Allobranchiibius huperziae: one gene and its partner. The protein of the gene in region 2 interacts with the protein of the main gene of each other region in a pairwise test. Links are inferred from orthologs where the notes say so. Each region holds a gene or a part of one and is shown on either strand. Other genes may lie near its edges. The genes, in order: rpe and eno.

Region 1 (15,568 bases), 840 kb from region 2 along the record:
ACGAGGTGCAGCGCCATGTCGATCCCGGCGGACACCCCGGATGCGGTGATCATGTCGCCGGAGTCGACGAAGCGGTCGTCCCTGCGGATCTCGATGCTCGGATCCAGTTCGTGCAACCGCTCCAGCGCTCCCCAGTACGTCGTGGCCGGTCGCCCCGCGAGCAGGCCCGCAGCGGCGTACACCAGCGAGCCGGTGCAGACGCTCGTGAGCAGCGGGACCGACTCGCGCTGATCGCGCACCCAGTGCAACTGCGCCTCGTCGACCAGCTGCGGCCTGGTGCCCTCGCCGCCGGGGTAGACCAGCACCTCCCATGACGGCGCGTCGGCGTAGGACAGCGGCGCGACCAGGGTGAGGCCCTTGGCGCACCGCACCGGGCCACCCTCGCGCGAGAAGCAGGAGACGTCGTACCCGTCGTCCGGGTACTCCCTGGTCCAGAACGACAGCACCTCCCACGGGCCGACGGCGTCGAGTTCCTCCACCCCGTCGAAGAGCAGGATGCCGATCTGCTTGCGCGCGGGCACGGTCTCGGTGGTCATGCCCCGATCGTGCCAGCGCGGGTCGCCGTTAGGCTCCCTTCACCATGAGTTCGAGCCTTCCGGAGTCCGGCGGATCCACCCTGCCCTCGCCCACGACGGTCGATCGCGACCCTCTCGCACCCGCGCCCGTGCTGGCCGTGGTCTTCGACCTCGGCAACGTGCTGATCGAGTGGGACGCGTACGCCGCCATCAGCACCGCCGTCGGCGACGAGCGGGCTCGGGCCTTCCTCGCCGACGAGACGTTCGACTTCCACGCCTGGAACATGCAGCAGGACGCCGGTCGCGCCTGGGAGGACGCCGAGGCCGACGCGATCGCCCGGCACCCGCACTACCGCGAGGAGATCCTGGCCTACCGCGAGCATTTCGAGGCCTCCCTGGTGGGCCCGATCGAGGGGACGGTCGCCATCCTGCGCGAGCTGCACGCCGCGGGGACACCCCTCTTCGCGCTGACCAACTGGTCGCACGAACTCTTCCCGGTGGCGCTCGCGCGCTTCGACTTCCTGCAGCTCTTCGAGGACATCGTGATCTCCGGCGAGGAGGGGATCGCCAAACCCGATCCGGAGATCTTCGAGGTGCTGGCCGAGCGGGTGGAGCACATCGGCGACCTGGAGGAGACGATCTTCATTGACGACCGACTCGACAACGTCCAGGCGGCCGTGCTCGCCGGGATGGACGCGGTGCAGTTCACCAGCCCGTCCGATCTGCGCGCGGACCTGCTCTTCCGCGGGCTTTCGGTGAAGGCGATCTGAGATGTCCGTCACCCCCATCCGCCTCTTCGGCGATCCGGTGCTGCGGACGCCGGCCGCACCCGTCACCGTCTTCGACCGTGAGCTGCAGACCCTCGTCGCCGACCTGACCGACACGATGATGAACGCGCCCGGCGCCGGTCTGGCGGCCCCGCAGATCGGCGTGGGATTGCGCGTCTTCACCTACTACGTCGACGGGCAGCTGGGGCATGTGATCAACCCCGAGCTCACCCTCTCCCCGGAGCTGCAGTGCGGACCCGAAGGGTGCCTGTCGATCCCCGACCTGCGCTTCGACACGACCCGGTCGTTGCGGGCCGTCGCCCGCGGCTTCGACATGCACGGCGAACCGGTGACCATCGAGGGCAGCGACATGCTCGCCCGCTGCTTCCAGCACGAGACCGATCATCTCGACGGCATCCTCTTCGTCGACCGGCTCGACCCGACCGCTCGTCGTCGCGCGCTCAAGGCCATCCGGGACGCAGAGTGGGCCGGGCTGCCCGGACCGATCATCCGCGACAGCCCGCATGCGACGTACGGACGTGCGCTGTGAGGGTCGTCTTCGCCGGCACGCCGCAGGTCGCCGTCCCGTCCCTGCGGGCGTTGCTCGACTCCGCGCACGACGTGGTCGGCGTCATCACCCGCCCCGACGCGCCCGCGGGGCGCGGGCGTTCGGTACGTCGTTCGCCGGTGGGTGTGCTCGCCGACGAGGTGGGCGTGCCGGTGCTCACGCCGCAGCGACCGCGTGATCCCGACTTCCTCGCGCAGTTGGCCGAACTCGCGCCCGACGTGTGCCCCGTGGTCGCGTACGGCGCGCTGGTGCCGCGGGTCGCGCTCGACGTGCCGCGCCTCGGCTGGATCAACCTGCACTTCTCGCTGCTGCCTGCCTGGCGCGGTGCGGCACCCGTGCAGCACGCGGTCATCCACGGCGACGAGGTCACCGGTGCCACCACCTTCCTGCTGGAGGAGGGCATGGACACCGGCCCGATCCTCGGCACGATGACCGAGACCGTGCGGCCGCGGGACACCAGCGGCGACCTCCTCGAGCGGCTGGCGACGGCGGGCGCCGGGCTCCTGGTGGCCACGCTGGACACGCTGGCCCAGGGTGATCTCACGCCGATGCCGCAGCCCTCCGAAGGCGTCTCGCTCGCACCCAAGATCTCGGTCGAGGATGCCCGGATCCGGTGGCACGAGCCGGCGTTCGCCGTCGACCGCAGAGTCCGCGGAGTCACGCCGGCACCCGGTGCGTGGACCACGTTCCGGGAGGAGCGGCTCAAGGTGGGGCCGGTGAGCCTCCTCGACGAAGAGGTGCGCGACGCTCCCGGCGCGATCCGGGTGGGCAAGGCGGGTGTCGACGTCCAGACCGGCGCCGGAGCCGTGCGCCTCGGCACGGTGCAGCCCCAGGGCAGGAAGGCGATGCCGGCGGCAGACTGGGCACGCGGCTCCCGGATCGGCGAGGACGAGGTGCTCGGATGAGTGACGACGGCGGCGGCTACCGCGACGCGAAGGGGCGTCAGCGTCCCGCGGCGCGACGTCGCTCGAACGACGGTCGCTCGGCTCAGCGACCCACCGATCGGCGGCGTTCGGGTGACCCCGCCCGGCGCGTCGCCTGGCAGGTGACCCGCAACGTCGCGGACGGCGCGTACGCCAACCTCGACCTGCAGAAGCTGCTGCGCGAGGCCGGCCTGCACGGCCGGGACGCCGGTTTCGCGACCGAGCTGACCTACGGCGCGATCCGGATGCGCGGGCTTTACGACCCGATCATCGAGCGCTGCGCCGGCCGTCCGGTCGCGCAGATCGACGCACCGGTGCTCGACACGCTGCGGCTCGGTGCACACCAGCTGCTCGGCATGCGCGTGCCCGCGCATGCCGCGGCGTCCGAGACGGTGGCGCTGGCGCGCGAGGTCAATGGAGCGGGCGCCGCCGGCTTCGTCAACGCCGTACTACGCCGCGTCAGTGAACGCACCCGCGAGGAGTGGGTCGCCGAGGTCATCGCCGGCCGGGAACCGTTGGAGCGCCTGTCGATCGAACACTCCCACCCGATGTGGGTCGTTCGCGCGATGCGTGCCGCTCTGCTCGAGCGTGGCACGGCCACCTCCGACGACGTGGACGAGCAGCTGCTCGCGCTGCTGCAGGCCGACAACGCGCCACCCCTGGTGTCGCTGGTGGCAAGGCCCGGTCTGGCAACCGTGGAGGAGCTGGTCGCCGCGGGCGCTCACGCCTCCCAGCTGTCCCGGGTGGGCGCGGTGCTCGACGGAGGCGATCCGGCGCAGATCGACGCCGTACGCCGGATGCGTGCGGCCGTGCAGGACGAGGGCTCCCAGCTGCTCACCCTCGCGCTGGCCGAACCGGGTCTGGTCGAGGGGCGCGAACACCAGGAGTGGCTCGACCTGTGCGCCGGGCCGGGCGGCAAGACCGCACTGCTGGCGAACCTCGCGGCCGAACAGGGCGCTGTCGTCTTCGCCAACGAGGTCAGCGAGCACCGGACCACGTTGGTGCGCAAGTCACTACGCGCCACCCTCGAAGCAGGGATCGAGGTGATGATCGGCACCGGTGACGGGCGCGACCTGGGCGTCGAGGAGCCCGACACCTACGAGCGCGTGCTCGCCGACGTGCCCTGCACCGGTCTGGGCGCGCTGCGCCGCCGCCCGGAGGCGCGCTGGCGGCGTACGCCGTCCGACGTCACCCCGTTGGTGACGCTGCAGCGGCAGCTGCTGCTGTCGGCTCTCGCCACCACCCGGCCGGGCGGCGTCGTCGGCTACTCCACCTGCAGCCCGCACCTGGCCGAGACCTCTCAGCTGGTGGCATCGGTGGTGGAGCAGACGGGGGCCACTCTGCAGGACGCTCGCCCGCTCTTCCGCGACACCGCGGGCGCGCCGATCGAGCACCTGGGCAACGGTCCCGACGTGCAGCTGTGGCCTCACCTGCACGGCACCGACGCCATGTACTTCGCGCTGCTGCGTAAGCCGGAAACCCAGGACTGAGAGGACATTTCGTGCAGATCGCGCCGAGCATCCTGTCCGCCGACTTCGCCAACCTGCAGGCGGAGCTGCAGCGGATCTCCCATGCCGACTGGGCCCACGTCGACGTGATGGACGGGCATTTCGTGCCCAACCTGACGCTGGGCGCGCCGGTGGTGGAGGCGCTGGCCAAGGTCAGCCCGATCCCGCTGGACTGCCACCTGATGATCGATGACCCCGACCGTTGGGCCACGGACTACGCCGAGGCCGGCGCCGGCAGCGTCACCTTCCACATCGAGGCCGCGCACGACCCGGTGCGGCTCGCCCGCGCGATCCGCGCGGCCGGTGCGCGGGCGAGTGTGGCCATCAAGCCGGGCACGGAGTTCGCGCCGTACGAGGAACTGCTCGACGAGGTCGACATGGTGCTGGTGATGACCGTCGAGCCGGGGTTCGGCGGCCAGTCCTTCATGGCCGACCAGATGCCGAAGGTGGCGCAGGTGCGCGAGGCCGTCCGACGTCGCGGCGGCGAGATCTGGGTGCAGGTCGACGGGGGAGTCTCGACCGAGACCATCGAGCAGTGCGCCCGGGCCGGTGCCGACGTCTTCGTCGCGGGATCGGCCGTGTACGGCGCGGACGACGCGGCGGCGGCGATAGACCGCCTGCGCGAACTCGCCCAGAACTGCTGCTGATCGGCCGGCACCCGCGGTTGTCAGCGTCTTTCTGGTGCCGACGTCGGAGATCCGCTGACAACCGGTCCGCGGCGAGCGGCATGGTGACGCTGCGGTAACATCGCTGCAGAACGTGCTCCGGGGTCGGTGTAATTCCGAACCGGCGGTGACAGTCCGCGACCCGGTCCAGCTTCGATCAGTGGGCCGGTTGACCTGGTGGAATTCCGGGACCGACGGTGAAAGTCCGGATGGTAGGCAGCACGTGACCCGCTTCGGCGGGTCCGCGACACGCGTGTCGCGACGGAGCGCACCCTTTCGGGGGCTGCGTCCCGTCGCGGACCGCTATGTCGCCCATCGCCCTGGAGCCCGTGCCCGACCGGCCGGCCGACAGGAGTTGTGAAGCGCGATGGACACCCGATCCCGCGACGAGACCTTTCTGCTGCGCGCCCTCGAACTGGCGCAGCGCGGTCCGGCCGTCGACGCCAATCCTCGGGTGGGATGTGTTGTCGTCGCAGGCGATTCGGTCGTCGGGGAGGGATGGCACGACGGCGCCGGCACTGCGCACGCCGAGGTCATGGCCCTCGGCGCCGCAGGCGATCGGGCACGGGGAGCCACGGCGTACGCCACCCTCGAACCCTGTGCTCACGTCAGCCGCACCGGCCCGTGTGCCGAGGCGCTCGTCGAAGCCGGCGTACGCCGGGTCGTCTACGCCCAGTCCGACCCCAATCCCGCCGCCCGGGGTGGCGCCGCCGTGCTGCGCGACGCGGATGTCGAGGTGTCGGGCGGGCTCCTTGCAGCGGAGGCTGCCGCGCTCAACGCCCACTGGACCTTCGCCGTCGAGCACGAACGCCCCTACGTCACCTGGAAGTTCGCCGCCACCCTCGACGGGCGCAGTGCCGCGGCCGACGGCAGCAGCCGGTGGATCACCGGCGCGCAGGCCCGCGCCGACGTGCACCGACTGCGGGCCGGGGCGGGCGCTCTCGTGGTCGGCACCGGCACCGTCCTGGCCGACGACCCCGCACTGACGGTGCGTACGCCGGACGCGCCCCGCCGCCCGCCGACACGGGTGGTCGTGGGGGAGCGGGAGATCCCCGCCACCGCAATGGTGCTGGACGACGCCGCCCCCACGGTGCAACTGCACAGCCACGACCCGCACCTCGTGCTGAAACAGCTGCACGCGCAGGAGATTCGGCACGTGTGGCTCGAGGGCGGCCCCACCCTGGCGGCGGCCTTCCTACGGGCCGGGCTGGTCGACGAGGTCGTCGCCTACCTGGCGCCCGCGCTGCTCGGCGACGGCCCGACGGCGGTCGCCGGACTCGGCATCGGGTCCATCGACGGGATCCGCCGCTTTCAGCTGACCGAGGTCACCCGGCTCGGCGACGACCTGCGGCTACTGCTGCACCCGACGACGAAGGAAGCCTGAATGTTCACCGGCATCGTGGAGGAGCTCGGCTCGCTGGGATCGATCGAGCACGGCAGCGATTCGGCCGTCCTGCGCATCAACGGCGCGACCGTCGTGTCCGATGCGCGGCACGGCGCGTCCATCGCGGTCAACGGCGTGTGCCTGACCGTCGTCGACCACGACGAGCACGGGTTCACCGTCGACGTGATGGCCGAGACGCTGCGTCGCTCGAGCCTCGCCGGGATCGCGCCCGGCGACCCCGTCAACCTCGAGCGCGTGATGCCCGCCGACGGTCGCTTCGGCGGGCACATCGTGCAGGGCCACGTCGACGGCACCGCGCGCGTACTGGGTCGCGAGCCGGGGGACCGGTGGACCGTCGTACGGATCGAACTACCGCATCAGCTCTCGGCGTACGTCGTGGAGAAGGGGTCGATCACCGTCGACGGCGTATCCCTCACCGTGGCGTCCGTCGACGAGGACAGCTTCACCGTCTCGCTCATCCCCACGACCCTGGCGCTGACCACGCTGGGCCATCGCGCGGTCGGCGAGCCGGTCAATCTCGAGGTCGACATCCTCGCCAAGTACACCGAGCGCCTGCTCGCCGGACGCCTCGGCGCCCGGTCCGCCACCGAGGAGGACGCATGAGTTTCTTCCAGAACCTGTACGACGCGCACCTGACCATCTCCGGTCACGTGATCACCTGGCGCGAGATCGTCGGCAACCTCTTCGGCCTCGCGTCCGCGCTCGGCGGCATGCGCCGCAAGGTGTGGGCCTGGCCGATCGGCATCGTCGGCAACGCGCTGCTCTTCACGGTCTTCTTCGCGGTGGGCTTCACCGGTCACGGCGGCCAGGTGCTCTTCGGGCAGGCCGGGCGGCAGGTGTTCTTCATCCTCACCTCGGTCTACGGCTGGTGGGCATGGCGCCAGACCAAGCGCACCCGCAGGCAGGACGCGCCGGCGGTCGACCCGCGCTGGGCCACGGCCGGCGAACGGGCGGCGTACGTCGGGGTGTGGCTCGTCGGGCTGGTCGTCTGCTGGTGGCTCTTCAAGCTCATCGGCGCCGGGTTCCCCGCCCCTTGGTACTACTACTGGTGCGACGCCTGGATCTTCATCGGCTCGATGATGGCCACCTTCGCGATGGCCCGCGGCTGGAACGACTTCTGGCTGATGTGGCTGGCCGTCGACCTCGTCGGCGTGCCGGAGCTGATCAAGTTCCAGTACTACCCGTCGGCCGTGCTGTACGCGGTCTACGCGGCGTTCGTGATCTGGGGCTTCTTCGTCTGGCTCAACGTATCCCGACGGGACGCGCTGGTCCTCGAGCCGACCGGGAGCGTGTGACATGCGGCTCGCGACGATCGACGCCGCGCTGGCCGAACTGGCGCTGGGCAGACCGGTGCTGGTGGCGGACGACGCCGACCGGGAGAACGAGGTCGACCTGGTGATGTCCGCGGCGGTCGCCGAGGAGTCCTGGATGGGTTGGGCCGTGCGGCACGGCTCGGGCGTCGTCTGCGCGCCGCTGCCGGGCGAGGTCGCCGACCTGCTGGCGCTGCCGCCGATGGTGCGCGACAACCAGGACCCGAAGGGCACCGCCTACACCGTCTCGGTGGACGCGGCTCGCGGGGTGAGCACCGGCATCAGCGCTGCCGATCGCACCGCCACGGTCCGCGCGCTGGCCGACCCAGCCGCGACGGCGAGCGACCTGACCCGGCCCGGGCACGTCTTCCCGCTGCGCGCCCGCCCTGGCGGCGTGCTGGAGCGGCCAGGCCACACCGAGGCGGCCGTCGACCTGTGCCGTCTGGCCGGCCTGCCCCCGGTGGGGGTCATCGTCGAGTTGGTGCACGACGACGGCTCGATGATGCGGCTCGACGCTGCACTCGACCTGGCCGAGCGCGAGAGCCTGCTGACGATCACCATCGCCGACCTGGTCGCGTGGCGCCGCCGACAGGACCGGGTGCGTGCGGTGGCCCGCACGACGCTCCCCACCCCGCACGGCACCTTCGCCGTCACGGCGTACGTCGACCGGCTCACCGGCGCCGAGCACCTGGCCCTTACCAGCCCCGCCGGGCCCGGCGACGGACTCGTGCGGGTGCACTCCGAGTGCCTCACCGGCGACGTCTTCGGATCCCGACGGTGCGACTGCGGTCCGCAGCTCGAGGCGGCGATGGAGCGCATCGGGCGTGACGGCGGCACCGTCGTCTACCTGCGCGGACACGAGGGCCGCGGGGTCGGGCTCGCCGACAAGCTGCGCGCGTACGAGCTGCAGGACGGTGGATACGACACCGTCGATGCTCAGACCCGGCTCGGTCTGCCCGTGGACGCGCGGGAGTACGACGCCGCGTCGGCGATCCTGCACGACCTGGGGAGCACCGGCGTCCGACTGCTCACCAACAACCCACGGAAGGCCGAAGCGTTGCAGGAGTTGGGGGTCGACGTCATCGAGATGGTGCCGCTGCATGTGGGGCAGACGACGGAGAACGAGCGCTACCTGCGCACCAAGCGCGAGCGGCTCGGCCACACGCCGCCGCTGGAGTCGGTGTCCCCCGTGCATCCCACCGACCTGACGACCGGTCACGGGGTGTCGGCATGAGCGGGCACGGAGCCCCGACCGTCACGACCGACGCCACCGGCCTGCGGGTCGCGGTGGTCGCCGCGTCCTGGCACGAGCGGGTGATGAGCGGGCTGGTCGACGGCGCGCGGCGCGGACTGTCCGACGCCGGGGTGGCGGACGACGACGTCGAGCTCGTGCGGGTGCCCGGCAGCTTCGAGCTGACCGTCGCCTGCGCGCGTCTCGCACCGTCGTACGACGCCCTCGTGGCGCTGGGGGTCGTCATCCGCGGCGGCACACCGCACTTCGACTACGTGTGCCAGTCCGCGACCCTGGGGCTGACCCAGGTCAGCGTGCAGACCGGGGTGCCCGTGGGCTTCGGCCTGCTCACGTGCGACGACGAGCAGCAGGCGCTGGCGCGGGCCGGGCTGCCCGGGTCGAGCGAGGACAAGGGCCACGAGGCGGCGACGGCGGCCGTGGCGACCGCAATCACGCTGCGGACGCTGGCCCGGTCGACCTCCATCGCACCGTAACCTGGCTCCTCGTGAAGACGTTCGAGCAGTTGTGGTCCGAGCTGGCCGAGAAGGCGCGCGAGCGACCGGCCGGATCCGGCACCGTCGCGGAACTCGACACCGGTGTGCACGGCATCGGCAAGAAGATCGTCGAGGAGGCCGCCGAGGTGTGGATGGCCGCCGAGCACGAGGGCGTGGAGCGGACGGCCGAGGAGATCAGTCAGCTGCTCTACCACCTGCAGGTGCTGATGCTGGCGCGCGGGCTCACGCTCGAGGACGTCTACTCCTACCTGTGATCCTCTGACCGGCACCGACGAAGGACGACCATGCTGAGAGTGGCGATGCCCAACAAGGGCGCGCTCGCCGAACCCGCCGCCGAGATGCTGCGCGAGGCCGGTTACCGCGGGCGCCGCGACGCCAAGGAGTTGGTGATCCTCGACGCCGACAACGACGTCGAGCTGTTCTTCCTGCGCCCGCGCGACATCGCGGTGTACGTCGGGCAGGGCACCCTCGACGTCGGCCTCACCGGACGCGATCTGCTGCTGGACTCCGGCAGCCCGGCCACCGAGTGCCTGCCCCTCGGGTTCGGTGCGTCGACCTTCCACTACGCCGGGTTGGCCGGCGGCGTCGCCGACGTCTCCCAGCTCGAGGGTCGCCGGGTCGCGACCAGCTTCCCGGGTCTGGTGCGCGCCGACCTGAAGAAGCACGGGGTGCACGCGGAGGTCGTACGCCTCGACGGTGCGGTCGAGACCGCCGTGACCCTGGGAGTCGCGGACGTGATCGCCGACGTCGTCGAGACCGGCACGACGCTGCGCAACGCAGGGCTCGAGGTCTTCGGCGAGCCGATCCTGCAGAGCGAGGCCGTGCTGGTGCAGCGCACCGACGCCGACTCCAATCCGCTGCTGGCAGTGCTGATCCGGCGTCTGCAAGGCGTGCTGACCGCTCAGCGTTACGTCATGGTCGACTACGACATCCGACGCGAGCTGGTCGAGCAGGCGTTCGCGGTCACGCCCGGGCTGGAGAGCCCGACCGTGTCGCCGCTGCACGACGAGCAGTTCGTCGCCGTGCGCGCGATGGTGCCGCGCCGCTCCACCAACGCGGTGATGGACGAGCTCTACGAGATCGGTGCTCGCGCCATCCTCGTCACCGAGATCGCGGCCTGCCGATTATGAGCATCCGATGACCACCACCTCCGAGCCGTACGCCGTCTTCCGTCCGCGGCGCTCCCGCGTGGTGGCCACGGCGGCAGCGGTCGCGTGCGTGATCGCCTTCGCGATCGTGGGGCTGACGGTCCCGCGCGGCGGGGTGACCGGTTGGGCCGGCATCGACTCGGTGATGCTGACGCTCTTCGGGGTGCTCATCGCCGCGTTCCTGATGCGGTACGCGCTCGTGCGTGCCGTGCCGACCGAGCGCGGCCTGCAGGTGCGCAATCTGCTCTCGACGCGCACCATCGAGTGGGTGCAGGTGGTCAACGTCCAGTTCGGCGGTGGCCAGCCCTGGCTCGTGCTGGAACTCGACGACACCGAGCACCTGGCGGTGATGGCGGTGCAGCGATCCGACGGGCCGCACGCGCAGGCCGAAGCCGGTCGGATGGCGGCCCTGGTGCAGGTGCACTCGACCGTCCAGGACCACTGACCCGGCGATCCCTCGCCGATCCGGAGCTCAGCCGGTCTCGATGGTGAGGTGGGCGTGCTCCGGTGTCCCATCCGCGTCGAAGAGCGACGTCTCCTGGGCGGCCCACCGCTCCCAGTGACCGGCGAAGCCCCCACCGTCGCGATCCTCGCCGCGCCGCCGTCGCAGGTCGGTCGGTGCCTGTACCCACACCCGCACATCGGCGTACGCGCGCGCCGCACCGATGCTGGACCCCACACCCTCGACCACGACGTACCGCTGGGGCGGCACCACGAGGGTCTCGGCGTAGGCGCCCGCGACCCAGTCATAACGCCGGTACGACGCCCGGTCACGTCGCGCGAGCGGCGCCAGCACCTGCTCCACCAAGAGCGGGACCGCCCGGGCCAACCCATCCCACCCGGGGTAGATGTCGTCCATGTGCACCACCGGCGCGTCGTCGAGCAGCGGCGCCACGAGCGCCGCGAGGCTGGACTTGCCGGCGCCCCCTCGCCCGTCGATCGCGACGACCACCGGTCGAGGGGCCGCTTCGAGCTCCACCAGTTCGGCAATCGAACGCGCCCACGCCGCAACTGCGTTCGCGTCGCCGGCGCGCGCGTCGTTGGCTCCCCACACGAAACTCTGCGCACCGACGTCCATGACCCCACCGTAGGCTGGCGCGCGTGACTTCAGCGGTGCGCGTGATCCCGTGCCTCGACGTCGACGCCGGGCGCGTCGTGAAGGGCGTCAACTTCGTCGACCTGCGCGACGCCGGCGATCCCGTCGAGTTGGCCCACGGCTACGAGGGCCAGGGCGCCGACGAGCTCACCTTCCTCGACGTCACGGCCAGCTCCGCCGCGCGCGACACGACCTACGAGGTGGTCGGCCGCACCGCCGAGCAGGTCTTCATCCCGCTGACCGTCGGCGGGGGAGTGCGCACCGTCGCCGACGTCGACCGTCTCCTGCGCAGCGGCGCCGACAAGGTCGGCATCAACACCGGCGCGATCGCCCGGCCGGAGGTCATCGCCGAGATCGCCGACCGCTTCGGTGCGCAGGTGCTGGTGCTCTCGGCCGACGTACGCCGCGCCGCCGACGGCCACTTCGAGATCACCACCCACGGCGGTCGCACATCTGCAGGGTTGGAGGCCGTCGAATGGTGCGTGCGCGCCGCCGCGCTCGGTGCCGGGGAGATCCTGCTCAACTCGATGGACGCCGACGGCACCAAGGACGGCTTCGACCTGGAGCTGATCCGCGCCGTACGCCGGGAGGTGTCGGTGCCGCTCGTCGCCAGCGGCGGAGCGGGTGCGCCGGAGCACTTCGTGCAGGCGGTCGACGCGGGAGCCGACGCCGTCCTCGCCGCGTCCGTCTTCCACTTCGGCGAGCTCACGATCGGCCAGGTCAAGGACGCCCTGCGGGCAGCAGGCCACCCCGTCCGCTGAGACATCGTGTCGTCGCGCGCCCAATAGAGCGCGCAACGACTCTCATCGCTATACCCCGCGCTTGGATTCCCGGTACGCCGCCACGTCGAGGTCAGCTCCGTCGAACGTCACCTCCGCGACCCCGTCACGACCGAACACCGACAGGAAGATCTCCCCGGGCCGACCCGTGAGCACCACACTGCCGTGCTCGTCCTTCGGCTTGCGGATCGAACGCCGCCCCACCCCCGGCGCATCGGCCACGACTCCCACCCGTACGTCGCGCATCGCGAGCCGGGCGACCTGCGGCAGGTTGTCCCACAGCGCCTGGGACAGCTGTGGCGAGAGCTCGCGCCGCTGCCACGACTCCCCGCCGCGCAGCACGTCCTCGTGGTGCACGAAGAACTCGCCCAGGTTGCTGAGCATGTCGATCTTGGCGATCCGTGCGGGATGCCACACCGGCGGACCCTGCCGGATCTGCTCGACCAGGCCGGGGAAGTCCTTCGCGGCCAGCTCGCGCTGGATCCGTTCGGTGCGGTCGGCGAGCGCCGGCAGCACCGCACCGAGCGCGGCGTCCGGTCGGCGTTCGCGCAGGATCAGGTGGGCGGCGAGGTCACGGGCGCGCCAATCCCCGTCCAGCGTCGGCGCATCGGGGCCGACCTCGATGAAGGTCCGGCAGATGGCGGCACGTTCCTGCTGAGCGATGTTCGGCATGCCTCCATACTGGTGCATATGCCCTCGCCCGATGCACCCTCGACCGCGAGGGCGTTCGGACCGGCACTGCGCATCATCGGAGTCGGCTTCCGGCGCGAACCACGGGCGCTCGCCGTCGCGGTGCTCGGCAGCTTCGTCTACGGCGTGATGACGGTCTTCACCGCCCGCGTCATCGGCCACCTGGTCGGCGCGGTCGTCAGCCCCGCCGTCAAGGCCCACCACGTCACCGGTTCTCAGGTGTGGACGATCGTCTGGGAGCTCGGGATCGTGGTGCTGCTCAACGCGATCGGCGTCGTCTGCCGACGGGTCGGGGCCGGCACGGCCTACTACAACCTGATCGCGCACTACCGACGACGGGTCACCCGGCAGTACCTGCGCCTCCCGCTCGCGTGGCACCACCGACACCCTTCGGGTCAGTTGCTGTCCAACGCGAACGCCGACGTCGAGGCGACCTGGTCCATCTTCCAACCGCTTCCGCTGGCCCTCGGGGTCGTGGTGATGCTGGTGGTCGGGGTGGTGGAGATGCTCCGCATCGATGTGTGGCTGGCTCTGATCGGGGTGCTGGTCTTCCCGACGCTCTTCGCGGTGAACGCCGTCTTCCGTTCCAAGATGTCGCCGCGGGCCACCCGCGCGCAGCAGCTGCGCGGCGAGGTCAGCGAGGTCGCCCACGAGAGCATCGAGGCGGCGCTCGTCGTCAAGGCCATGGGCCGCGAGGAGCAGGAGACCGAGCGTTTCGCCGAACGCACCTACGAGCTGCGCGGGGCCGCCATCGAGGTCGGCCGGGTGATGGGAATCTTCGAGCCGGTCATCGACGCGATCCCGACCTTCGGCACGTTGGCGGTGCTGGCCGTCGGCACGGCGCGCGTGCGATCCGGCGACCTCAGCGCCGCCGACGTGGTCCAGGTCGCCTACCTCTTCTCGCTGCTCGCGTTCCCGGTCAGGTCGTTCGGGTGGGTGCTCGCAGGCCTCCCGGTCACGCTGGTGGGCTGGACCCGGATCGACAACGTGCTGTCCGCGCGGGGGTCCATGACGTACGGCGACCGCGTCCTGCCCGCCGACGGGTCCGGCGCACTCAGCATGCGGGCGGTCGACTTCTCCTACGAGGCGGGCGGCACGGCCGACCTGTCGAGCAAGGACAGCGCGTCGGTCGGCGGTGAACAGGTGCTGCACGGCGTCGATCTGGACCTCGCGGGCGGTTCGCTCACCGCGCTCGTCGGGCCCACCGGGTCGGGCAAGTCGACGCTCACCAATGTCGCCCTGCGGCTGGTCGACCCGGACTCCGGCGACGTACTGGTCGACGACGTCCGGTTGGCCGACGTACGCCGGCACGGCATCCCCGCGGCCGCCACCCTGGTCTCCCAGGAGACGTTCCTCTTCGACGACACCGTGCGGGGCAACATCACCCTCGGCGGACCGTACGACGACGCCGAGGTCGACCGCGCGCTGCGGATCGCACAGGCGACCGGGTTCGTCGCAGGGCTGCCGCAAGGTCTCGACACCCGCGTCGGCGAGCGTGGGGCGACGTTGTCCGGCGGTCAACGTCAGCGGATCGCCCTGGCACGGGCGGTGATCCGCTCGCCGCACCTGCTGGTCCTCGACGATGCGACGTCCGCGGTCGACCCGACGGTCGAGGTCGCGATCCTCGACGGTCTGCGCGAGGAGGCGCAGCGCCGGGGCAGCCGCAGCACCACGCTGGTCGTCGCCTACCGGCTGTCCACCATCTCGCTCGCCGACACGGTGGTCTACGTCGAGCGCGGGCGGGTCGTCGACACCGGCACGCACGCCGAGCTGATGGCCCGGTGCGCGCCGTACGCACGCATCGTGAGCGCGTACGCCGACGACGCGCAGGATCGGGCGGACGCCAAGGCCGCTTCCGGCAAGGACACGCAGGCGGTGGACGCGCGATGAGCACCGTCACGAAGGAGCGCCCCGACACCCGCACCCGCAGCCTGGGCGACACCGAGAGCATGGGCACGTGGGCCATCCTGCGGCGCGGGCTCGCCCTGTCGCCCGAGCTCGGCCGGGGCTTCTCGATCACCCTGGCGCTGGCGCTGGTCGCGACGCTCGGTCAGGTGCTCGTCCCCATCGCGGTGCAGCAGACCACCGACAAGGGGATCCTCGCCGCCGGCGGCCCGGACGTCGGCCTGGTGCTGCGCCTGGTGCTCGTGGTGGCCGGGGCCGTCGTCCTCACCAGCGTGGCGTCGTACGCGGTCAATCTGCGCCTCTTCCGCTCCTCGGAGAGCGGGTTGGCGACGTTGCGGATCAAGGGTTTCCGTCAGATCCACGACCTGTCGATGCTCACCCAGAACGCCGAGCGGCGCGGGTCGCTCGTCTCCCGGGTGACGAGCGACGTGGACCAGATCTCCAAGTTCGTGCAGTCCAGCGGGTTGACCTTGATCATCTCCGGCGCCCAGATCCTGATCGCCACCGCGCTGATGCTCTTCTACAGCCCGGAACTGACCGGGG
Region 2 (15,635 bases):
AGACCCCAATCCGAACTGAGACCAGCTTTAAGGGATTCGCTCCGCCTCGCGGCATCGCAACCCTCTGTACTAGCCATTGTAGCATGCGTGAAGCCCAAGACATAAGGGGCATGATGATTTGACCTCATCCCCACCTTCCTCCGAGTTGACCCCGGCAGTCTCCCATGAGTCCCCACCATTACGTGCTGGCAACATGGAACGAGGGTTGCGCTCGTTGCGGGACTTAACCCAACATCTCACGACACGAGCTGACGACAACCATGCACCACCTGTACACCAACCAAAAGGAAACAACATCTCTGCTGCGATCTGGTGTATGTCAAGCCTTGGTAAGGTTCTTCGCGTTGCATCGAATTAATCCGCATGCTCCGCCGCTTGTGCGGGCCCCCGTCAATTCCTTTGAGTTTTAGCCTTGCGGCCGTACTCCCCAGGCGGGGCGCTTAATGCGTTAGCTACGGCACAGACCTCGTGGAATGAGGCCCACACCTAGCGCCCAACGTTTACGGCATGGACTACCAGGGTATCTAATCCTGTTTGCTCCCCATGCTTTCGCTTCTCAGCGTCAGTAATGGCCCAGAGACCTGCCTTCGCCATCGGTGTTCCTCCTGATATCTGCGCATTTCACCGCTACACCAGGAATTCCAGTCTCCCCTACCACACTCTAGCCTGCCCGTACCCACTGCAGACCCGGAGTTAAGCCCCGGGCTTTCACAGCAGACGCGACAAACCGCCTACAAGCTCTTTACGCCCAATAATTCCGGACAACGCTCGCACCCTACGTATTACCGCGGCTGCTGGCACGTAGTTAGCCGGTGCTTCTTCTCCCGCTACCGTCACCCCGAAAGGCTTCGTCACGAGCGAAAGGAGTTTACAACCCGAAGGCCGTCATCCCCCACGCGGCGTCGCTGCATCAGGCTTTCGCCCATTGTGCAATATTCCCCACTGCTGCCTCCCGTAGGAGTCTGGGCCGTGTCTCAGTCCCAATGTGGCCGGTCACCCTCTCAGGCCGGCTAACCGTCATCGCCTTGGTAGGCCACAACCCCACCAACAAGCTGATAGTCCGCGAGTCCATCATCCACCACCAAAAAGGCTTTCCACCCCCAACCATGCGGCCAAGAGTCATATCCAGTATTAGACCTCGTTTCCAAGGCTTATCCCAGAGTGAAAGGCAGGTTACTCACGTGTTACTCACCCGTTCGCCACTAATCCACCCACAGCAAGCTGCGAGCATCATCGTTCGACTTGCATGTGTTAAGCACGCCGCCAGCGTTCGTCCTGAGCCAGGATCAAACTCTCCAAAAAAAACTATTCTGCAAAATCCAATCCCAGCTGAAATCAACAGAAGATAAAACTTCGTCAACATCAACCAAACAAAAAATCTGGCATCAATCACTCGACACGCTGTTGAGTTATCAAGAAACGATCAGGCATCCGGTCAGCCGCCGGCAATGCGACGATCGACCGGAACTGTCATCCTCAGGTTCTGTTCGGCTCTTGGGCGTCAGACCGAGGTCCTCGCGCACTTGGCTCCGAACAAGGTCCAGGTTAGCAGGGCCTGCGTGGCCCCGTCCAACCGGATCCGCCAGCCCGTTTCGCGCTGACCTGAGGAACAGTACGGCACGTTCCGCGCGGTGTGCAAATCGAGCCCCGCGCCGACCCAAATTCCCTGCGAGCACAGGGAATTGGGCTCATTCAGCGAACTCGCCGAGCAGGTCCGCCCGCGTCAGGACGCCGGTCGGTTTGCCGTTCCGCACGATCATCACCGCGTCGGTGCCGCTGAGGGCCGCACGGACCTCCGAAACCGGCTCCCCGGCGCCGATCAGCGGCAGCGGCTCGTCCATGTGGCTGCCCACGGAATCGGTCAGGCTCGCCTTCCCCGCGTAGAGGGCGTCGAGCAGGGAGCGCTCGCTCACCGAGCCCGCCACCTCGCCGGCCATCACCGGCGGCTCCGCGTTCACCACGGGCATCTGGGAGACGCCGAACTCCTGCAGGATCGAGATCGCGTCGCGGACCGTCTCGCTGGGGTGGGTGTGCACCAGCGCCGGCATGTCCCCCGCCTTGCGCTTCAGCAGCTCCCCGGCCGTGCGCTCGGTGTGCTCGCGCAGGAAGCCGTACGACGCCATCCATTCGTCGTCGAAGATCTTGCCCATGTAGCCGCGTCCGGAGTCCGGCAGGAGCACCACGACGGTCGCCTCCGCCGGCAGCGTCGCCGCGTGCCGCAGCGCGGCGACCACGGCCATGCCGCACGAGCCACCCACGAGCAGCCCCTCCTCGCGGGCCAGCCGACGGGTCATCGCGAACGACTCCGCGTCGGAGACCGGGATGACCTCATCGACCACGCTCGGGTCGTACGCCGCGGGCCACATGTCCTCACCCACGCCCTCCACCAGGTAGGGGCGGCCGGTGCCTCCGGAGTAGACCGACCCCTCGGGGTCCGCGCCGATGATCCGCACCCGTCCGCCGTCCCGGTCCGCGGAGACCTCGCGCAGGTAGCGACCGGTGCCGGTGATCGTCCCGCCGGTGCCGATGCCGGTGACGAACGACGTCAACGCACCGTCGGTGTCCCTCCAGATCTCCGGACCAGTGGACCTGTAGTGCGAGTTGGGTCCCTCGGGGTTGGAGTACTGGTCCGGCTTCCAGCCGCCCGGGGTCTCTGCCGCGATCCGGTCCGAGACCGAGTAGTAGCTGTCCGCGTGGTCCGGCGGGACCGAGGTGGGCGTCACGACGACCTTCGCGCCGTACGCGCGCAGCACCGCACGCTTGTCCTCACCGACCTTGTCCGGGCACACGAAGATGCACTGGTACCCATTGCGCTGTGCCACCAGCGCCAGGCCGACCCCGGTGTTGCCGGACGTCGGCTCCACGATCGTCCCGCCGGGGAGCAGTGCGCCCGACGCCTCCGCCGCCTCGACCATCCGCAAGGCGATCCGGTCCTTCACCGATCCCCCCGGGTTCAGGTACTCCACCTTGGCGAGCACCGTGGCGGCGATGCCCTCGGTGACACGGTTCAACTTGACCAGGGGGGTCTCCCCTACGAGGTCGGCGATGTGCTCGGCGTATTTCATGCCTCCATGGTCGCAGGCGTATTCAGCCCACGACGTCCCAGTCCCCGCCCTGGATGAGACGATCAGGTCAGGGCAGGGGCACCTGTCCGCGGTTCGCGCGAGAGGAGGTCAGCACCGACATGGGTAGAGCACGACGGGCACGCAAGATCGCGGCGCGCGCGGCGTACGGCGGCGGCATCGGAGCCGTCGGCGCGGGACTCGTCGGAGTCACGGGGTGGGCGGTGCTGAAGGGCGAGGCGGCGATGGCCCGCCGGATCGTCGGGCATCCGTTCGACGGCGCACCCGATGATCAGGGCACCTACGGCTCCGCGCCCGGTGTGCCGCTGGACCTGCTGGTGCTCGGCGACTCCACGGCGAAGGGCCTCGGCGCGGACCTACCGCACCAGACCGTCGGCGCGATCAACGCCACCGCCCTGGCCGCTATCGCCGGTCGCCCCGTCCGACTGACCAACTTCGCCGTCGTGGGTGCCGTGTCCACCGACCTGGACCGCCAGGTCGAGCAGGCGCTGGCCCTGCTGCCGCACCCCGACGTCTGCATCATCATGGTCGGCGCCAACGACGTCACCCAGCGGATGGCGCGCTCCACCTCGGTCCGCCACCTGTCCTCGACCGTCGTCGCGCTTCGCGAGGCGGGGTGCCAGGTGGTGGTGGGCACCTGCCCCGACCTCGGCGTCATCGAGCCGGTGCCCCAGCCGCTACGACTGCTGGCGCAGCGGTGGTCCCGCGATCTCGCCGCGGCCCAGACCGTGGGGGTCGTCGAGCACGGCGGCCGCACGGTCTCCCTCGGCGACCTGCTCGGGCACGAGTTCCGCAGCACCCCGCAGGTCATGTTCAGCAAGGACCGCTTCCACCCGTCGGCCGCCGGCTACGCCCGGGCCGCTTCCGCACTGCTGCCCAGCGTCCTGGACTCCCTCGGCTTCGCGTCGGCGGACACCGATCGCACCCCCGACGTACGCCGCGGAGAGGGCATCAGCCCGGTCTCCGTCGCCGCCACGTACGCCGTGCGCGACCCCGGCACCGAGGTCGCCGGCACCGAGGTCAGCGGCGACACCCGCAGTCGGCAGGGCCGCTGGGCGGTCCTGTTGCGGCGGCACCGGACCCCGCTGCCCGACACGCAGGACGAGCCGCGAGCGCCCGCCGACGGTCCCGACGCGGGATCCGCGGACGGCGACCTGCGGGACGAGTCCAGCGTCGACACCGCAGACGTCTAAGCGGTCCTGGGCCCGTGGCGAGCACGCCACCGGGGCCATTCGTCGACCGTTACCGCTCGCATAGGATCGCCCTCAGTCCGAGCGATGTCATGCCGGGCAGATGAGAGCAATCCCCAGCTATCCCCCAGTGATCCAGGAGTGCCGCAATGCCCGAGGCCGTCATCGTCTCCACCGCCCGTACGCCGATCGGTCGTGCGTTCAAGGGATCGCTGAAGGACATCCGCCCGGACGACCTGGCGACCCAGGCCGTGCTGGCCGCGCTCGACAAGGTGCCCGGCCTGGACCGCGCGCTGGTGGAGGACTTCTACCTCGGCTGCGCCGAGCCCTGGGGCGAGCACGGTGCCAACATGGCCCGCGTCGTCGCCGTCCTCGCCGGCCTGGACCACGTCCCCGCCTCCACAGTGAACCGCTTCTGCGCCTCCTCCGTGCAGACCACCCGGATGGCAGCGCACGCCATCCGCGCCGGTGAGGGCGACGTCTTCATCTCCGGCGGCGTGGAGTGCGTGTCGCGCTACGCGTCGTTCTCCGGCGCCGGCGGCACCTCCGCCGACTGGCAGAACCCGAAGTTCGCCGACGCGATCGCCCGCACCGAGCAGACCGCCAAGACCGGCGCGTCCTGGCACGACCCGCGCGAGGACGGCCAGCTGCCCGACATCTACATCGCGATGGGCCAGACGGCCGAGAACGTCGCCAGCTCCCGGGGCATCAGCCGCCGCCGTCAGGACGAGTGGGGCGTCAGCAGCCAGAACCGTGCCGAGGCCGCGATCGCCTCCGGCTTCTTCGAGCGCGAGATCACGCCCGTCACGCTTCCCGACGGCACCGTCGTCTCCCGTGACGACGGCCCCCGCGCCGGCGTCACCCTGGAGAAGGTGGAGGCACTGCAGCCGGTCTTCCGCGAGAACGGCACCGTCACCGCCGGCAACTGCTGCCCGCTGAACGACGGCGCCGCGGCGGTCGTCGTGATGAGCGACGTCAAGGCCAAGGAGCTCGGCCTGACCCCGCTGGCCCGCGTCGTGTCCACCGGCGTCTCGGCGCTGTCGCCCGAGATCATGGGTCTCGGACCGGTCGAGGCGTCACGGCAGGCGCTGGACCGCGCCGGCCTGACCATCGCCGATATGGACCTCTACGAGATCAACGAGGCCTTCGCCGCTCAGGTGCTGCCGTCCGCGGACGACCTGAAGATGGACTTCGACAAGCTCAACGTGCACGGCGGGGCGATCGCGCTCGGCCACCCGTTCGGGTCGACCGGAGCCCGGATCACCACCACCCTGCTCAACGGGCTGCGCGAGGTCGACGGCACGTTCGGCCTGGAGACCATGTGCGTCGGCGGCGGCCAGGGCATGGCCGTCATCTACGAGCGACTGTCCTGACCTCGGACATCTCGGTCAGCTCGATCGTCGCGATGGCCGGCACCGGCGGTGTCGCCCTGCTGCAGGATCCGCGTCCGGACGACGTCCGGCGCGCCCTGCAGCGGGTGACCCTCCGGTGGCGTCAGCTGCCGGTCGACCGGGCGGACGCACTGTCCGCCACGGTGCGTACTTTCGCCGCCCGGTGCGCGGAACTGGACCCGGCGGACATCCCGGAGCTCGGTCCGGCGACCGCGGTCGACCAGCTGTCGGTCGCGGTCTTCGACGCGTGCGCGAGCGGCCGCTCCGCCCACCTCAGCGAACGGCTCGGCGAGTTGCTCGCGCAGTTGGCCTGAGGACGCGCGTCCTCACGGCATCCGCTCGCCGGCCTCGACGGACTGCTCGATGATGTTCTGGGCCGGCGCCAGCGGACACACCCAGCGGTCGTCGTAGCGACACGACGGGTGGTAGAGGAAGTTCAGGTCCACGACCATCTCCTGCCCGGCGCCTCCCAGGTCCGCGCCCTTGGCCGTGTCGAGCAGATAGCGTCCGCCGCCGTACGACGTGCTGCCCGCGGTGCCGTCGCGTAGCGGCAGGAAAAGGCCGCCGGCGTACTGGTCCAGCCACCAGACGGCGACGCGCGCATCGAACGGGTCCGGCAGGGTGATCCACCCGGCCAGGCTCAGGCTGGTCGATCCGTCGGCGCCCGAGTCGATGGCGAGCTGGTGCGGCGCGCCCGCGGGCTCCAGCGGGAGCGTCCACCGCAGAGCCGGGTCGTAGGGCCACACCGGGATCCCGCTGCGGCGCAGAGGGTCTCCGGCGGCCAACGGACTCTGCGGGTGGTGCAGGAACAACGACTCCCTTCCCGCGCGCCAACGTGCGTGACCCTCGGCCGGGTCGACGCTCACGCGCACCTGCGCGTAGAGCTGGGCCACCTCGCGACGCCAGGCCGACAGTTGCAGTGCGGTGCGCGAGTCCATGCCCGCGAGACTACGGACGGGTCACCGACCGACGTACGACGCAGGGCCGCCGCCCGGGACATCCCCCGGGCGGCGGCCCTGTGCGTGGTGCGGGTGGCGTCAGTTGCGCATCCGCGCGAGCAGCCGCAGCAGCTCCAGGTAGAGCCAGACGATCGTGACGATCAGACCGTGCGCCATCAGCCAGGAGTACTTCTCGGGGAGCCCGGCCTGCACGGCGCGGGTGATGGAGTCGAAGTCGATGGCGAGGGAGTACGCGGCGAGCGCGATGCCGATCAGGCACAGCGCGATGCCGATGCCGCCCATCCCGAAGAACCCGAAGCCGCCGAGCACACCGGTGAACTGCAGCACCAGGTTGATCAACCCGAAGAGCATGTAGCCCACAAGCGCCATGAAGAAGATCTTCCGGCTGCGCTCGGTTACCTTGATGAGGCCGAACTTCCAGCCGGCGAACATCGCCACGAAGACGCAGGCCGTGCCGAGCACGGCCTGGGCGACCACGCCGGGCCAGATCGTGTTGAAGTACTGGCTGCACGCTCCGACGAAGAGCCCCTCCACCACGGCGTAGGTGAGGATCAGCGGCACCGAGACCTTCTTCATGAAGGCGATGGCCAGCCCGATTCCGAGCCCGACGAACATGCCACCGATCCAGATGGCGAGCCCCACGGACTGGTCGCCCCGTGAGATGAACCAGGAGACCGCGGCCGAGACGACCAGGAGACCGAAGAGCGTCAGCGTGCGCACGAAGACGTCGTCGAGAGTCATCGCACGACCCTGGCCGGTGGTCACCGGCGGGAAGCCGTACCCCTGCTCCGGCTTGTCGAAGGTCGGCTGCGGGGCGTATCCCTGCGGCGCCTGCTGGCCGTAGCCGCCCGGAGGCGGGCCGTACGGGTCGCGGGGCGGCGGGTTGTAAGGAGTCGCCTGGCCGCGCTGACCGAACTGCGGCTGGCCGATCCCGGCGTACTTCCCCTGCGACAGCTCGCGGTTGAAACGCGAGAAGACGGGGTTCGTGGGCATTGCTTCCTCCGAAGCCGAGACGGTGCGCCCCATCGGCGCACACCTGCGTCACATCCTATGACGATCGAGGGGGCCCGCCGGTTCCCCGCGAACCCCGGCGAGCACCGGAACCGCGCGGTTTCAGCGGCTCTGTCGCGCGTCGTGGACGGTGATCGCGACCTGGACGCGGTTGGCCGCCTCCAACTTGGTGAGCACCCGCGAGACGTGCGCCTTGACCGTAGGCACGCTCAGATAGAGCTGCCGGCCGATCTGGGCGTTGGACAGACCCTCCCCCACCCCGATCGCCACCTCCCGTTCGCGGTCGGTGAGCCGATCGAGCCGGTGGCGTGCCGCGGCCCCGCGGTCGTCGTCGCCGCTGGAGGCGACCCTGCTCATCAGGCTCGCCGTGATGGTCGGCGACAGCATCGGCTCGCCGTCCGCGACGGCCCGCACGGCCTGCACCAGGCGGTCCGGTGGCGTGTCCTTCAACAGGAACCCGCTGGCTCCCACCCGCAGCGCACGCAGGATCAGGTCGTCGGTGTCGAACGTGGTGAGGACGATGACCCGGACGTCGTCGGCGTAGCGCCGCACCATCTGATCGCACGCGCTGATCCCGTCCAGCCGCGGCATCCGGATGTCCATGAGGACGACGTCCGGTCGATGCCGGGCGACCACGTCGAGTGCCTCGAGGCCGTCGCCGGCCTCGGCCAGGACGGTGATGTCCGGCGCGCCGCCCAGGATCATCCGCAATCCGGCGCGTACCAGCGCCTCGTCGTCGACCAGGACCACCTCGACGCCGCCCACATCCTGCTCAACCATGGCCGGCACGCTCCCACGGCAGCGACGCGCGGACCAGGAAACGGTGCGCCCGGTCGACCTCGTAGGTGAGCTCGCCGCCGGCCAGCACCGCGCGCTCGGTGAGACCGATGAGGCCAAGGCCCGAGCGCGTCGGCGCATCCGCGCCGCGGCCCGACGACGGCGTCGCCATCGCGTTGCTGACCTCGATGTGCACGCCGGCGCCGTTGTCCACCTCGATCCTGACGGCGACCTGCGAGGTCGGGGAGTGTTTGCGAGCGTTCGTCAGACACTCCTGCACAATACGAAAAGCGTTGCGGGACAACGGCTCCGGCACCGACCTCAGATCGCCCTCGGTGTCGGCCTCGATGGACGCTCCGGCCTCACGTTCGTGGTCGATGAGCGCGGGCAACTGCGCCAGGGTGGGCAGTGGAGCCGCCACCTGACTCTGGTCCAGATCCGGATCGCGCAGCACCCCCAGCACCTCCCTCAACTCGGTCAGTGCCAGGTGGGAGTTCTCCTGGATGAGGGTCGCGGTCTCGCGGACCTGGTCGGGGGGCAGGTCCGCGCGGTAGGCCAGGGCGCCGGAGTGCATCGCGACCAGCGAGATCCGGTGCGCGAGGACGTCGTGCATCTCGCGGGCGATCCGGGCCCGCTCTCCGGCCCGCGCCTGCGCGACGCGCAGGTCCCGTTCCCGCTCGGCGGTCTCGGCGCGTTCGTGCAGTTGAGCGACCAGCTCCCGCCGGGCTCCGATGAACAGTCCGACCGCCACGGCGAACGCGAGCGACAGCACGCTGGTCGTGAGATTCGTGACCCGCTCGCCCAGCCCCGTGTCCGCGGGGTGCACCGCGCTGAACACCACTCCGGTGACGATCCAGGCGGTCCCGGCGAGGACGATGTCTCGTCGCACGCGATGCGTACAGAGGGAGATGAGCGCGATCCCGGCCGCGGCGACCGTGCTGGCCACCACCGCCGTGGACGCGATGAGGACGAGCGTGACTGCGAGCGGCCGGCGGCGGCGCAGCAACAACAACGGCAGGAGCAGCGCTCCCGCGAGGAGATCGACGTAGGGCCACCAGTCGTGGAAGTGGTAGTGAGCCGTCGTGCCGTCGGCCACCGTCGCCAGCCAGAGCAACGCGCCGACCACGGCGGACGCGAGCAGACGCCACGTCTCGCTCCACCACCGGGGCATCCGGATCCGGACATCGCTCGTCACCCTGCCGACCCTAGGGCGGATCACGGGCCCGGGCCCTCCGTGGCGCAGCATCCCATCCCGACGGACCGGCGACCCCCTACCGAAGTCGCACACGCCGTATGCGCACGGCCGATGTGCGACCCCTGCGGCTTTCGGCAGCGTGGTCGTCATGATCACAGTCGAGAACCTGACCAAACGCTACGGCGGGTACACCGCCGTCGACGACGTGTCCTTCACCGTGCGCCCGGGGGCCGTCACCGGCTTCCTCGGCCCGAACGGCGCGGGCAAGTCCACCTGCATGCGGATCGTCTGCGGGCTCACGCCCGCGACCTCCGGGCGGGCGACCGTGCTCGATCGCCCGTACGCCGCCCTGCCGAACCCCGGTCGCCACGTCGGCGTACTGCTGGACGCGTCCGCGCAGCACGCGGGTCGCACGGGCCGCGAGGTGCTCACCCTCGGGGCCGTCACGATGGGGCTGGCGCGCACCCGGGTGGAGGAGCTGCTCGATCTGGTGGGGCTGACCGACGCCGAGGCCGGGCGCCGCATCGGGAACTACTCGCTCGGGATGCGCCAACGCCTCGGAATCGCCCACGCCCTGCTCGGCGACCCCGAGGTGCTCATCCTGGACGAACCCGCCAACGGTCTGGACCCCGCCGGCATCCGATGGATGCGCACGCTGCTGCGCGGATACGCCGACCAGGGCGGCACCGTACTGCTGTCCTCCCACCTGCTGCACGAGATCGAGGTCGTCGCGGACGAGCTGCTCGTCATCGGCCGCGGGAAGATCGTCGCCCGCGGTCCCAAGAACGAACTGATGCAGGCCACCGGCACGACGGTGCGCTCGACCGACGACCCGGCGTTCGAACGCGTGCTGGCGGACGCCGGTCTGCAGTCCGTCACCGACGGTGACGGCCTGCGGGTCAGCGCGGACCCGGCTGAGATCGGCGCACTCGCCGCCCGGCACGGCGTGGTCCTGACCCTTCTGGCACCGGCGGGATCCGCGGGCCTGGAAGACATGTTCCTGCGGCTGACCGCCGCTGACGCACGAGAGGAAGTGCCAGCATGACCACCGTAGAGACCTCCCGGGTCACCGCACCACGGCTGCCGGCCCGCCTGCCGGCCCCCGACGATCGCGCGGTGCCCTTCACCCGGCTGGTGCACGTCGAACTCCGCAAGACCCTGGACACCCGCGCGGGCCGATGGCTGCTCATCGGCATCACTGCGGTCACGGCCATCGTCGTCGGCATCGTCATCTTCACCGGGTCTGCCGACGCTCACAAGGATCTGAGCGACTTCCTGACCGCGACCGTCATCCCGCAGTCGATCCTGCTGCCGCTGCTCGGCATCATCACCGTGACGTCCGAGTGGACTCAGCGAACGGGTCTGGTCACGTTCGCGCTCGAGCCGGATCGCACGAGGGTCGGCCGGTCCAAGCTCGCCTCCGCTGCGTTGCTCGGTCTGCTCGTCCTCGCGACAGCCGTCCTCCTCGCCGTCGTGGCGACCGGGCTGTGCGAGGTGCTCCGCGGCGGCCACCCGACCTGGTCGTTGGACGCCCTGACGATCGGCGGCGTGGTGCTCGCCCAGCTGCTCGCCGTCGTGCAGGGGGTCGCGTTCGGCCTGGTGCTGCAGAACACGCCCGCGGCGATCGTCTCCTATCTCGTGCTCCCCCAGGCATGGACGATCGTGGGCGACCTCGTGCACGGTCTGCACGGTGTGCAGCCCTGGCTGGACCTCAATTCGGCGACCAGTCCGCTGGTCGATGCCTCGATGACCGCCGAGAACTGGGCACAGCTGGGGGTGGCAGGGCTCGTGTGGGTGGTCCTACCACTCATCGCAGGCGTCGTCCGTCTGCGGCGCAGCGATGTCAAATGACCCGCGCCGCATGACGACAGCACGGCCCGGTGGGCGATCAGGGGACCCACCGGGCCGTGTGGCGCGCTGTCTCGAGATGTCCGTGACCAGTGCCCCCGACGGGACTCGAACCCGCACTCGAGCGATTTTAAGTCGCCTGCCTCTGCCGATTGGGCTACGAGGGCAGAGACAGGCTAGCCAGACGGGGCGGGCGGGCGTGCGACGCCACGTCCCCAGTCGACACGTCCCTCAGTCGGTGTGCAGCAGTGAGAGCGCGATGCCGTCGAGGATGTCGGCCTCGCTCGCGCGTACCTGCTCCATCCCGGCGGTCTGCGCCAACCGGGTCACGATGCGGCTCCAGATGAGGGCACCCGCGCCGATGACGTCGACCCGCCCCTGGTGCATGAACGGCATGGCAGCCCGCTCGGCCCGGTCCGCCGCCAGGATCGCCCGGCAGGACGCGAGGATCTGCTCCACCGGGAGGCTGGCGCCGTGGATGACGGCGGGGTCGTACGCGCGCAGCTGCAGCGCGTGCGCGGTGATGGTCGTGACCGACCCGGCGAGCCCGACGAGGGTCGCGACCCCGTCGAAGCCGACCTGTGCCTGCGCCCGGTCGACGGCGGCGTCGATGTCGCGGGTGGCCGCATCGATCTGCACAGCGGTCGGCGGGTCGGAGCGCAGGTGCCGCTCGGTCATCCGTACGCAGCCGATGTCGGTGGACAGCGCCGCGTCCACGGTGCGTCCGCCACGAACGAACTCGGTGGAGCCACCACCCAGATCTACGACCAGGTAGGGGCCGGGCACACCGGTCGCGATCAGGTCGCCGGTGGCTCCCCGGAAGCTGAGCCGCGCCTCCTCGTCGCCGGTGACGACCTCGGGTGAGACGTCGTACGCGGCGAAGGCCTGGCGTACGCCGGCCACGAACTCCTCGGCGTTCGACGCATCGCGGGACGCCGAGGTGGCGACGAATCGCACTGCGGTGACCGCGTTTTCGGTGCACTGGGCGGCGTACTCGCGAGCCGTGGCCAGGGTACGGTCCATGGCCTCCGGCGCGATCCGGCCGGTGGCGTCGATGCCCTGTCCGAGCCGGACGAACTCCATCCGGCGCACCACGTCGACGGGCGGGCGAGCGCCGTCACTGTCGGCGATCAGCAGTCGGATGGTGTTGGTGCCGCAGTCGACCGCCGCGACCCGGGTCACTCGGCCTCCGGGGAGCAGCAACCGCCGGTCCACCACGCGGGTAGCGCGGCCAGCGCCTCGTCACCGAGCGGGTTCACACCGGGGCCGACGGCCATCGAGTGAGCGACGAGCACATGCAGGCACTTGACGCGGGTCGGCATCCCGCCGGCGGAGATCCCGGCGATCTCGGGCACATCGCCGAGCTCGGCGCGGTGCCGCAGATAGTCCTCGTGCGCGGATCGGTAGCGTGCGGCCAGGTCGGGGTCGTGCTCCAGCCGTTCGGTCATCTCGCGCATCATGCCCTGGGACTCCAGGGTGCTGATGGCGCCGGTCAGGCGCGGGCAGGTCGCGTAGTACGTCGTGGGGAACGGCGTGCCGTCCGGCAGCCGCGGCAGCGTGCGGACCACGGCCGGGCAGCCGCACGGGCACCGGGCCGCCACGTCGATCGCGCCGCGCGGCACCCGGCCGAGCTGCTGTTCGATCGCCGCGAGGTCGGCCTCACCGATGGAGCTCGTCGTCATCGGACTCGTCACCGGGGCGGGGTGCGCACCAGCGACTGCCACAGCTGCCCGTACCACGGGTGGGTGCTGGACGCCGTGGTCGCCGCCACCACGCCCGACTTGGTCACGGGGTGCGTCGTGCCCTGCTTGTCGACCACGATCGTGAGCGTCCCGCCCGGTGCCACGAAACCCAGGCGCTTGGCGGCCTGCGCCTTCACGTACGCCGGGTCGTTCCACTCCTTCTGCTGCGCCTGCAGGGAGCGGATGTCGGCCTGCTGGGAGGCCACCTGACTGCGCATGCCGTTGATGTCGCCCTGGGCCCGCAGGTAGCTGCGCAGCGTGGGGGTGATGAGCACCGCGAGGAAGACCACGAGCGCGCCGAGCACCGTGAGCCGGCGCATCGAGCGCGGCGTACGACGCGGGCGTGCAGCCCGGGCGGCGCCGCCCGACGTCGACGAAGCCCGCGGTGTACGGGTCGACCGCGACCCGGCGGGGCGACTCGCTGCGGGTCGCGAACTGCTCCCACGCGGTTGCGCGGGCCGGGTCGAGCGCGGGTCGCGCGGCATGACGGTGTCTCTCCCTGCTCAGGCGGTGAAACGCGGGAACGCCGAGGCGCCGGCATACGTCGCCGCGTCGTCCAGTTCCTCCTCGATGCGCAACAGCTGGTTGTACTTCGCGACGCGGTCCGAGCGGGCGGGCGCGCCGGTCTTGATCTGACCGCAGTTGGTGGCGACCGCGAGGTCGGCGATCGTGGTGTCCTCGGTCTCGCCGGAGCGGTGGCTCATCATGCAGCGGAAGCCGTTGCTCTGAGCCAGGGTGACCGCGTCGAGGGTCTCGGTCAGCGAGCCGATCTGGTTGACCTTCACCAGCAGCGAGTTGGCCGTGCCGGTGTCGATGCCGCGCTGCAGTCGCTCGGGGTTGGTGACGAAGAGGTCGTCGCCGACGATCTGCACCTGGTGGCCGATCTGGTCGGTCAGGGTCTTCCAGCCGTCCCAGTCGTCCTCGTGCAGCGGGTCCTCGAGCGAGACGAGCGGATAGTCCGCCACCAGCTGTGCGTAGTAGGCGGACATCTGCTCGGCCGACTTCTTCGTGGCCTCGAACTGGTAGCCGCCCTTGTCGAAGAACTCGCTGGCCGCGACGTCGACGGCCAGACCGATCTCCTTCCCGGGGGTGTAGCCGGCCTTCTCGATCGCGGTCAGGATCAGGTCGAGCGCCGCGCGGTTGCTCTCCAGGTTCGGTGCGAAACCGCCCTCGTCGCCGAGGCCGGTCGACAGGCCCTGCTTCTTCAGCACCGACTTCAGGCTGTGGTAGATCTCCGCGCCCCAGCGCAGTGCCTCGCGGAAGGACTCCGCGCCGATCGGGGCGATCATGAACTCCTGGATGTCGACATTGGAGTCGGCGTGCGACCCGCCGTTCAGGATGTTCATCATCGGCACCGGCAGCACGTGGGCGTTGGGGCCGCCGACGTAGCGGAAGAGCGGCAGGTCGGCCGACTCGGCGGCCGCCTTCGCGACGGCGAGTGAGACGCCCAGGATCGCGTTGGCGCCGATCTTGCTCTTGTTCGGGGTGCCGTCGATGCCGATCATCTCGGCGTCGACCAGGCGCTGCTCACTGGCGTCGAAGCCGAGCAGGTGCGGGGCCAGCTCCTCGCCGATCGCGTCGACCGCGTCCTGCACGCCCTTGCCGAGGTAGCGCTTCTTGTCGTTGTCGCGACGCTCGACCGCCTCGAACTGGCCGGTGGACGCGCCGGAGGGAACAGCCGCGCGACCGACGACGCCGTCGTCCAGTGCGACCTCGACCTCGACCGTCGGGTTGCCGCGCGAGTCCAGGATCTCGCGGGCGAGGATTGCATCGATGCTGGCCACTTCAGGCTCCCAAGGTCGGTGGACGGCGTACTGATCCACGAGCCTAACGGCGTCGGCAGGGCAGGCGCGCGCGGCGCGCAGAACCACCGTGACTCAGGTAGGGCCCCAAGCCACAGGTCGGCCTGTGGCTCTCGGTCCTCCCTGTGCCACGGTCACTCCTCGGGACGGGACAGCGGCCGTGACCGCTCGGCCACCGCCTGCACCTCTCGGGCCAGCAACGCTTCGGCGGACTCCCCGCGCTCGCGGGCCTCGGCGACCTGACGCAGCAACTGCGAACCGGCCGACTCGTCGTACGCGAGGTCGACGCCCCGCCGGGCGGCACGGGACAGCAGCTTCTCCGCGACGAGCAGGGTGGGCAGTCCCTTGGGGATGCCGGCCAACAGGTCGCCTGCGTCCCGGTCGGGCTTCTCGGTGGCCTTGATCTGCTCCCACGAGGCCTCGACCTCACCGGCGGTGGTGGCGTCACCGTCGCCGAAGACATGCGGGTGGCGCCGGATCAGCTTGGCGACGAGGCCGCCCGCGACATCGTCGATATCGAACGGCTCCTGCTGGTCCTCGGCCGCGAGACGCGCGTGGAAGAGCACCTGAAGCAGGACGTCGCCGAGCTCCTCGGCGAGGTGGGCGCGATCGCGTCGTTCGATGGCCTCGAGCGTCT

The links.
Region 1: the proteins of eno (region 2) and rpe interact in binary tests that used the Escherichia coli proteins (3 or more experiments, as listed by UniProt). The link is inferred for Allobranchiibius huperziae from one-to-one orthologs.

The regions. Positions count from the first base shown.
Region 1 is NZ_JACCFW010000001.1:1,526,117-1,541,684, forward strand. Bases 3,374-6,101 are described here. They hold rpe (ribulose-phosphate 3-epimerase), read left to right. Parts: upstream 3,374-4,274; coding sequence 4,275-4,928; downstream 4,929-6,101. Other genes in these bases: HNR15_RS07285 (RsmB/NOP family class I SAM-dependent RNA methyltransferase), read left to right, coding at 3,374-4,263; ribD (bifunctional diaminohydroxyphosphoribosylaminopyrimidine deaminase/5-amino-6-(5-phosphoribosylamino)uracil reductase RibD), read left to right, coding at 5,314-6,101. Also shown: HNR15_RS07265 (DJ-1/PfpI family protein), read right to left, coding at 1-536; HNR15_RS07270 (HAD family hydrolase), read left to right, coding at 581-1,285; def (peptide deformylase), read left to right, coding at 1,287-1,832; fmt (methionyl-tRNA formyltransferase), read left to right, coding at 1,829-2,755; more of HNR15_RS07285, read left to right, coding at 2,752-3,373; more of ribD, read left to right, coding at 6,102-6,330; HNR15_RS07300 (riboflavin synthase), read left to right, coding at 6,331-6,954; HNR15_RS07305 (nicotinamide mononucleotide transporter family protein), read left to right, coding at 6,951-7,646; ribA (GTP cyclohydrolase II), read left to right, coding at 7,648-8,895; ribH (6,7-dimethyl-8-ribityllumazine synthase), read left to right, coding at 8,892-9,386; HNR15_RS07320 (phosphoribosyl-ATP diphosphatase), read left to right, coding at 9,398-9,661; hisG (ATP phosphoribosyltransferase), read left to right, coding at 9,692-10,537; HNR15_RS07330 (PH domain-containing protein), read left to right, coding at 10,545-11,000; HNR15_RS07335 (nucleoside/nucleotide kinase family protein), read right to left, coding at 11,028-11,633; imidazole glycerol phosphate synthase subunit HisF, read left to right, coding at 11,657-12,412; HNR15_RS07345 (TIGR03085 family metal-binding protein), read right to left, coding at 12,461-13,102; and 2 more genes. UniProt on the Escherichia coli protein: Catalyzes the reversible epimerization of D-ribulose 5-phosphate to D-xylulose 5-phosphate.
Region 2 is NZ_JACCFW010000001.1:693,093-708,727, reverse strand. What follows is about bases 12,841-15,635. They hold eno (phosphopyruvate hydratase), read right to left. Parts: upstream 14,981-15,635; coding sequence 13,700-14,980; downstream 12,841-13,699. Other genes in these bases: HNR15_RS03335 (MazG family protein), read right to left, coding at 15,133-15,635; HNR15_RS03345 (FtsB family cell division protein), read right to left, coding at 13,145-13,516; HNR15_RS03350 (DUF501 domain-containing protein), read right to left, coding at 12,841-13,136. Also shown: HNR15_RS03410 (cystathionine beta-synthase), read right to left, coding at 1,689-3,065; HNR15_RS03405 (SGNH/GDSL hydrolase family protein), read left to right, coding at 3,185-4,276; HNR15_RS03400 (acetyl-CoA C-acetyltransferase), read left to right, coding at 4,423-5,646; HNR15_RS03395 (hypothetical protein), read left to right, coding at 5,679-5,978; HNR15_RS03390 (DUF1684 domain-containing protein), read right to left, coding at 5,991-6,602; HNR15_RS03385 (Bax inhibitor-1/YccA family protein), read right to left, coding at 6,702-7,616; HNR15_RS03380 (response regulator transcription factor), read right to left, coding at 7,737-8,414; HNR15_RS18570 (histidine kinase), read right to left, coding at 8,407-9,606; HNR15_RS03370 (ATP-binding cassette domain-containing protein), read left to right, coding at 9,755-10,651; HNR15_RS03365 (ABC transporter permease), read left to right, coding at 10,648-11,457; HNR15_RS03355 (Ppx/GppA phosphatase family protein), read right to left, coding at 11,686-12,636; more of HNR15_RS03350, read right to left, coding at 12,633-12,840. UniProt on the Escherichia coli protein: Catalyzes the reversible conversion of 2-phosphoglycerate (2-PG) into phosphoenolpyruvate (PEP). It is essential for the degradation of carbohydrates via glycolysis.